2 regions of the Paenibacillus suaedae genome follow, and region 1 is predicted to be linked to the other one. Evidence: riboswitches for the same ligand, from Rfam matches in the RefSeq annotation. Region 1 holds a riboswitch; the other holds the start of a gene.
What was found. Region 1 has a riboswitch for FMN ahead of RQP50_RS22450 (DMT family transporter). Riboswitches for the same ligand answer to the same signal wherever they lie in the genome.

Region 1 (4,433 bases):
GATTCTTATCACAGGCCAATCAGCTTGCTGTTGATTTTTTTTCAACATTTCGGCGATTCTGGTTCACAACTCTCAACATCGTGACATATGATACCTCAACAGTGCTGCAAGCGGCACCGGATTATACCCACAATAAGGAGTTGAACAGCTATGTATTACTGCCTGCAATGTTCCAAAGTCCATCAAGAGGATGGCACATCGGTAGTATTTCGGAATGTGTTCTATGTAGATGAGATGAGCAAACGCAAATTCCAGCTTGGAGATTGTCATTCGAACCCCCCCCTGCCCTATTCAGCAGGAAGTGAGCATCAGCTAGTGTTCGTGCCTCCGAGGGAAACTGTGCTGCAGATGCTTCACGATTGACAGGACGGCAAATGACATTCAATTAACAACCATTTATAACTTCGAATCAAGGGAATTAACCAAGGGAGAGATTCATCATGCAATGGATTATGATTATAGGATTAGCAGTCGCTTCGAGTATAGATAATTTAGGGGTGGGAATATCGTACGGAATACGGAAAATACGAATTGGAGTCCTTTCGAATCTATTCATTTCGCTCATCTGCTTCATTTTCAGTATGGCCGGTCTCATGTTCGGTCAATGGATATCGCAGGTTCTTCCTGGTATACTGCCTACCTTGCTTGCCGCATTCATCCTGCTTATTGTCGGAATCCGCATTGTTCTACTGACCTCTCACCATGGCAACTCGACGGAGACCGCTGCAGTAGAAGCAAGCAGTGAAGCTAATTCAAGCTCTTCACTAGAGCGAATGCTGCAGAGACCAGAGGAAGCGGATAAGGATAAATCGGGAACGATTAACTTATGGGAAGCAGCTGTGCTTGGCGTTGCACTGTCTGCCAATGCGCTTACAAATGGCCTAAGTGCTGGACTTATCGGATTATCACCGCTCGCCATATCCCTAACCGCAGCGATCGGCAGTTTTGTCACATTGTGGCTGGGTGCCGTGCTTGGGCAGAAGATGGCCAACATTCGCATAGGACGCTATACAGTAGGACAATTCAGCACGGTGCTAAGCGGAGCTATCATCATTCTTGTCGCTATCAATTCCTTCTTCTAACCTAACTAACATAAGAGACCCTGTCTGCTATGCGTTCAAGGCATAGCAGACAGGGTCTCTTATCATTTATGGAAGACGATTGACAGCAACTTCATTAAGAATCATAGCACTGCCACCGCCGATTAATTTTGTCTTGATACCATATACAACGCAATCCAGATGAGAACGAATCCTGAAATTTGCGCTGCAGTGACCGCCTGATGGAACACGAACCAATTCATCATCATCCCTACCAATGGGAATGACAACTCAGCCAGAGTCGCATATGAGGCCTTGGTAGTCGATAGACCGCGATAATACAGCAAGAGACTAACCAATCCTGGAAGAAGAGCCTGCAAGAAGATGTAGAACGACAGTGTCCCCCATTCTGATGCGGCGAAATTCCAGCTTGGTGACTCCCATGATGTCAGCACGATGAGCAGAGGGAGTGCCATCAAAAATCGCAGCGATGTGACCGTCTCATATTCCATTTTGTCGAGAAGCAACCGTCCCATAACTGTGGAACCGCCCCATAGGAATGCTGCTCCAAGTGCCAATAGACTGCTGAAGCCAATGACTTCATTGTAATGCCCAATTGGCAAAGACCATCCAAAAGTCAATAAATACGTACCGATAATAGCAAGAATAAGCAGTAGCGAGAAGCGACGCGGGAGCGTCTCCTTCAACAACAGCCGCGCTAAAATAATTGCAAAGACTGGTTGCAGCTTCTGCAGCAGCAGTACGCCATTCGCATCACCATGTGCAAATGCTTCGGTAAACATAATGGTCGCTATTACTGAGCCGCCCCATGACAGGAACAGCAATGCCAGTACATGCTTCCATGTGCAGTTTCGCAGCTCTTTCCGGTGCATCCATAACACCGGGATCGCGTACAAGGCGAGCATCAGATGCTCGATCAATACAATTTGGGTCGAAGTCATGGACTCCATGACCCATACCCGGAACAGTGGGCCAATTCCCCACAGTGCCGCTCCCATCGCAACGAACCATACTCCTCTTGCGGAGCTGCTCATGCGTGTGTCGGCCTGGATACGATGTTCCATATTCAATAACCTCCAAGGTTGTTGAATATAGGATCTAGACATGCAGAAGAGAAAAATTCGCATTAGACCTGTTGTTGTATGCAGTTGTACCAAACAACGTGTGCGAGATCTTCTTCCATCCGGACTATACCGTCGGCCTTGGCTTCTCACCAAATCAGTCGCTGTTCTTCCGTTCGATGCTTACATGTTACAAGTAACCGAGTAAGCGAACAACGAGTCGCGGGCTCGGGCGCAGCTGCACCCATACCGCCGGTCAGGAATTTCACCCTGCCCTGAAGATCCATATTCAATCCACATAGTAGCATGCTGTTGCTTCCTTGACATGCCCTGACTTCATTATATCTAGATTTTCAGATTGAGCAATATGACATTTCGCATTTTCATGAAAGTTTTCACCATTTGCATATATTACCATCCCTACTTTTCAATCGAACCTTCTTCATTCAATCGTTGCATCCCTGTCTATTTCATCTACAATAGATCATATACAGCGGCACACACATTTATTGAGGGGGATTGTCAATGTCAATTGCTCGTTTGAACAAGGAACAGTTTTCTGAAGCCATATCGCTATCCGAGTATTCTTTCCAGTACAGCGTTGAACCTGAAGACTATGAAGAATATCTGCATAAATTGGGGAAACATGAGATTTTTGGTGTGTACGATGAAGGCAAGCTCGCTGCGAAGCTTCATATCCTTCCTTTTCACATCTATATCGGCCAGAATAAGCTGAAGATGGGTGGAATCGGTGGGGTTGCCACATATCCTGAATTTCGACGCAAAGGATATGCCAAGCAATTGCTGCACCACTCACTGCGCGTGATGCAGGCCGCTGGAACTTCTATATCCATGCTCTATCCTTTCTCCATCCCCTTCTATCGCAAAGCAGGCTGGGAAGTATTCAGCGACCGCATGACTTGCCAATTCAGCCGGCATGATCTAATTCCATTGAATCCTGAACTGACAGGCGTTGTTCGCCGCTATACCAAGGATACGCATTCTACTGATATTGAAGCGGTATATGACGCATGGTCATTGCAGCATTCAGGTATGGTCGTTCGCGATCACGAATGGTGGCTTGCTCACTATCATAATCGCACCGCGGCGGTGTACTATAGTGAGCATTCGCAGCCTCAAGGGTATATGTTGTATGAGATAAAAAATAATGCTATGCATGTACATGAATTCATGTGCGTTACAAGGGATTCTAGACAGGGGCTATGGAATTATATTTGTCAGCATGATTCTATGGTAGAGCAAGTAAATATGCGTCTTTGTGAGAATGAGCGCCTGTTTTTCGCCTTGAACCTTCCACGAATTGTTCGTACCATACAACCTTTTGTCATGGCACGAATTGTAGATATTACATTATTTCTACAGCAATATACGTTTGCACCTGTACCTGCACACCCTCCCCTCTCTCTGTACATAAGTGACGACCAGGCTCCGTGGAATAATGTAGTCATTCAATTTGAGAACGGGCAAGCTGCTATTCACTCTCAAGATAGGAAGCAGGTTCGTACCACTGTCAACACGACCAACACCCTGTCCATGAACATTAGAGCACTCACAACCATGCTGCTTGGCTATCAGCGACCATGCGAATTATTCGATAACGGATTTATTGCAGGTTCCATCAACAGTATTGAAACTCTAGAGCAGTTCGTTCCGCGACTTCATCCATATATATCCGACGCTTTCTAAGCTAAGCGAGTAAGTAAGTATGAGCATTCATCTCCAATTGGCATTACAGGCCGATCATTGCAACGTCTTTCCCTCTCAATTAAGTAATAGGATTGAGAATCACAATTCATCTTCGTTATAATAAGCTGTATGAATCTATGTAAGGGAGTTTTTGCAATGACGCGTAGTGCAGTAGAACAACAAATTATCGACAATTATGAGCGTGATGAGCAAATGATGATTCTTATCTTTGCACAATGGTGTGTGAACCATAATCTTGATCCAGCCGAGCTCTATCATCGCGCATACCCGAAGCAGGGCGACAACTATCGATTGCAGCAGGCAATTGATCTTACGGTTCCGAAGGAGGAGGCCGGACCAATTCCTGACGACACTTTGTTCGCCGTGCTGTCTATGTACAACAACGAAGATCTTGCCTTCGTCGTGTCGGAAGAGTTGGAGAAGATGAAGCAGTCTAACAACAAATAAGGATTACTTGTATTCTCATTAGGAATGCATGGGTATCAGTGCGTATAAGTTTACTGCAAATATGGAATAGTAAGCCATGATTGATCGATTCTAACCTACATCAAGGAGTATATTTGCATATGAAACGCATTCTGAT
Region 2 (4,433 bases), on a different contig from region 1:
TTCATTTTCCCGATCTTCGTCATCAACCACAATGATGACCTTGCCCTGCTTCAAATCTGCAATTGCATCTTCTATCGAATCAAAGTGAAATGCTTCCTTCATGTTGTTCCTCCCCTTTCACCATTACATAAAACCATGCTCTGCCAAAAACGCTGCATTAAGACCTCCAGAACCAGAACGATCCGAATCCTTTGTCTCGTTCTCCGGCCCTGATCTACCATACCGGAGCAAATGATCCACATACTTGCCAAGCACATCACATTCAATGTTGACGGTATCACCCGGCTGCTTGCGCTGAAGAGCGGTTTGCGCCAACGTATGTGGAATAATCGATACGGCAAACTCTCCATGCTCTGCTCGTGTTAGGGTTAAGCTGATGCCGTCAATGGTGACAGAACCTTGTGGAATCATATATTTCGCCATCTCAGGCCGACTCGCCCGACATTCGATGACAACAGCATTCGCATCTCTTGTTCGTCCCACAATCGTTGCAAGACCATCTACATGTCCTTGTACAATATGACCGCCGAATCGTCCGCCTGCTGTCATTGCACGCTCTAGATTGACCGGATCGCCCGGCCTTAAATCCTTCAAATTCGTATGGCGGAACGTCTGCGGCATCACATCCGCCATGAAGGAGCTGCCATCATAGGACGTTGAGGTCAGACAAACACCATTGACGGCGATGCTATCCCCCAGCTTCATGCCTTCTAGAACCTTAGATGCTCGGATATGAAGCACCATCGCCTCGCCCCGATTCATCACAGACTGCAGTGAGCCCACTTCTTCAATGAGTCCGGTGAACATTGCTATGCTCCTCCTTTAATGCTGGAATGAGTCAAATGCTCCACCTCACGCTTGCCGAACGGATATCCAGTGATGCAGATATTATCTCCGAGCTTCTCAACCTCCACATGCTGAAGCCGGTATGCATCCTGCATCCGCTCTACACCTTCAAACACAAAACTACCAGGCGCATGCTGACCGCCGACGACAATCGGAGCCATAAATATTGCAACTTTGTCGACCAGCTTCTTCTCTAGCATCGCCCCATTCAATCGACCTCCACCTTCAAGGAGTATGGATCCGATCTCATGTTGGCCGCACCATTCCATCATCTGCTGAAGGTCTACCTTCTCGCTTTCTCCGCACTCGAAGACCTCTACGCCTCGGGACACCAATTCACGCCGCTTCTCCCCGCTTGCCCGTGCAGTTGTGAAGATGCAGGTTCGTGCAGCTTGATCGGTTACGACCTTGGCGTCCATAGGGATCCGAAGCTTCGAGTCTACAATCAAGCGCACTGGGTTTACCCCAGGGACTGACAGACGTGTTGTCAGCGATGGATCATCCGCAAGTACAGTGCTTATGCCTACCATAATCGCTTGATGACGGTGCCTCATCGAATGAACGAGTTCACGACTTCGCTCATTCGAGATCCACTTGCTGTCACCAGTCAAAGTGGCGATCTTGCCGTCCAGCGTACTTGCTGTCTTGAGGGTAACGAACGGAATGCCGGTCGTAATATGCTTAGCGAACATTTCAATCAGTGCGAGACCTCTCTCCCGAAGCACATCCAACGTTATCCCAATTCCATGATCCTTCAGTAGAGCAATTCCTCTCCCTGCAACCGCTGGATTCGGATCGACGCAAGCGATCACGACACGGGCGATTCCCGCTTCAATCAATCGCAGGCTGCAAGGCGGTGTTCTCCCATAGTGGCTGCATGGCTCAAGGGTCACATACGCAGTCGCTCCTCTGGCCGCTTCACCAGCCATCTGTAAAGCATGGACTTCCGCATGGCCTTCACCACGCCGCAAATGAGCTCCAAGACCGACGATTCGTCCCTCGTTCACAATGACACAGCCAACTGCAGGGTTCACATCGGTCTGTCCAAGCACCTGCTCTGCCATGTTCACAGCGAGCTGCATGTACAGTTCATCATTGATAACAGCAGACATTGGGTATCCTCCTTTCCACAAACAGATCAAGGCTAACGCAAAAAAGCCCTTCGGATCCTCCGAAGGGCATGATTGATTGAGCTTACAGGTATGTACTTAATTTCACAATAGTCGCACATAAGCATAATTTCCATTTGTATATGACAAATAAAACCGACAACAAGGATGTTCTCAGCAAACTGCATCGATTTCGCATATGTCAAATACGACGATAGATGAATAGAAAACCTCGCGCTTACGCAGGTATTCGCCGTCCATTTCGCCTGGAATGCTCATGAAATTGTGAAAATAAGAACTTGAAAGAACTAATTATCGAGTTCTTCTCTCCTGACGCCCCTTCTCCCATCCAGACTATACTGTCGGCTCTGGAGTTGCACCAGATCCACCGTGTGGACGAATCCACCCGGGTCACGGACTAAGAACACCTTGCACACGCAAGAATAGGTTCATCACCGCCGGTCGGGAATTTCACCCTGCCCTGAAGGTCTGTCATTCGTATTGCTATAAAATTAGTTTCTAAGATGTTGCACTTAGAAGTGTACCACCTGACCTGGTAAAATGCAACTTGTGTCGCTTCACCGCATGGAACCATTCAGATGCGTTCAAATAAAAAAGACGTGCAGCAGCCAAGCTGCATACACGCCTTCCCTCAATTATTTCTATTCTTCCACGATGGTAACTTGCTTCATCTTGTCGCCTTGCTTAACAGCATCTACATGCTCCATGCCCTCTACAATTTTGCCAAATACCGTATGCACGCCATCCAAGTGAGGGAATGCATCGTAAGTGATGTAGAATTGGGAACCGCCTGTATCCTTGCCGGCATGCGCCATCGCAAGTACACCACGCTCATGCTTGTGCGGGTTGCCTTTTGTCTCACATTTGATTGTGTAGCCTGGGCCGCCTGTACCTGTTCCGTGCGGGCAACCGCCTTGCGCTACAAAGCCCGGAATAACACGGTGGAATGTCAAGCCGTTATAGAAACCTTCGTTGGACAGCTTCTCAAAGTTTGCAACGGTACCTGGTGCCTCTTGCTCATGGAGCTGGATTTTCACCGTGCCGCCTTTTTCCAATTCAATCAATGCATATTTGCTCATCATGTATCGTCTCCTTCCATATGTACAATGCTCACGCTTGCTCATCCGATTATACGTTATTTCTTAACAAAAAGAAAACACCCGATTTCTGCCTCATCGTTATGCCACGACAAGACAGAAGATTGGGTGTTGTATTAATTTCCATATATGGTGTAACTTCGGATGTGAAATTCAACTGCTGCCGTGGAGCTTGCAATCGTCACATCCCGTACTATTTCAGCGCTGGCTCGTTGCGTAGACGAGCTGGAATGCAGTCATTGCGCACGATATCTTCATGCGACTCACGACGTACAACAATATCCGCTTCCCCCTTGTGCACGAACACGACAGCTGGTCTTGGAATACGGTTATAGTTGCTTGCCATCGAATAATTGTACGCACCTGTGCAGGACACAGCCAACAGATCGCCCTGCTGGACGGCAGGAAGCACAGCATCCCAAATCAGCATATCGCCGCTTTCGCAGCATTTTCCTGCTATCGACACTGTCTCCGTGGACTCATTAGTCGAACGGTTAGCAAGCAGTGCCTCATAACGAGACTCATACAGCGCTGGTCGAGGGTTGTCGGTCATCCCTCCATCAACAGCTACATATTTGCGCACTCCTGGAATATCCTTCACAGAGCCAACTGTATACAGTGTTGTTCCCGCTTCTCCAACAATACTGCGGCCTGGCTCTACCCAAATTTCAGGCAAACATTCTCCGATGTCAGCAAAATGCTGCTTTACAGCATCTGTAATGGCCTTTACATAATCGCGAACATGCAGAGGCGTATCCCCTTCTACATAGCGGATGCCGAAACCGCCGCCCAAGTTCACAACCCGGAATGCGATCCCTAGCTGTTCCTTCACCCCACGAGCAAATTGTGCAACGCGTTCAACCGCCATTTGGAATCCTTCAGTTTCGAATATTTGAGATCCGATATGCGAGTGGATGCCCAGCAGCTCCAAATGAGTTGCATCCGCCGCATGACGCACAGCCTCAAGCGCCGTACCATTGCCGATGTCAAAGCCAAACTTCGAATCCGTCTGACCTGTCGAAATGTATTCATGCGTATGTGCCTCAACACCCGGTGTAACGCGGAGCAGCACAGGTACGGACTGATTGCGTTCTTGGCAAATCGCATTCAACAGCTTCAGCTCCGTGAAATTATCAACAACAAAGCAGCCGATGCGGGCATCAAGCGCCATTTCGATCTCCTCGGGCGTCTTATTATTCCCATGGAAGTGGATTCGCTGGGCCGGGAATCCAGCCTGCAAGGCTGTATACAATTCCCCTTCCGATACAACATCTAGCGACAGCCCCTCTTGGTCGACTAACCGGCACATTGCTGTTGTACAGAATGCTTTGCTTGCATATGCAACTTGAAAGGTTAACCC

Region 2: it holds a riboswitch for FMN, as region 1 does, so the genes downstream of both, ribD (bifunctional diaminohydroxyphosphoribosylaminopyrimidine deaminase/5-amino-6-(5-phosphoribosylamino)uracil reductase RibD) here and RQP50_RS22450 (DMT family transporter) in region 1, are expected to answer to the same signal.

What each region holds. Positions count from the first base shown of each region.
Region 1 is NZ_JAVYAA010000006.1:239,825-244,257, forward strand. It holds gene RQP50_RS29385 (DUF3973 domain-containing protein) at 151-363, shown strand; gene ytaF (sporulation membrane protein YtaF) at 441-1,082, shown strand; gene RQP50_RS22450 (DMT family transporter) at 1,205-2,125, opposite strand; FMN riboswitch at 2,229-2,409, opposite strand; gene RQP50_RS22455 (GNAT family N-acetyltransferase) at 2,648-3,829, shown strand; gene RQP50_RS22460 (hypothetical protein) at 3,986-4,297, shown strand; gene pdaA (delta-lactam-biosynthetic de-N-acetylase) at 4,417-4,433, shown strand, end outside.
Region 2 is NZ_JAVYAA010000001.1:1,634,859-1,639,291, reverse strand. It holds gene RQP50_RS07275 (bifunctional 3,4-dihydroxy-2-butanone-4-phosphate synthase/GTP cyclohydrolase II) at 1-102, opposite strand, end outside; gene ribE (riboflavin synthase) at 124-807, opposite strand; gene ribD (bifunctional diaminohydroxyphosphoribosylaminopyrimidine deaminase/5-amino-6-(5-phosphoribosylamino)uracil reductase RibD) at 810-1,958, opposite strand; FMN riboswitch at 2,289-2,448, opposite strand; gene RQP50_RS07260 (peptidylprolyl isomerase) at 2,618-3,055, opposite strand; gene lysA (diaminopimelate decarboxylase) at 3,267-4,433, opposite strand, start outside.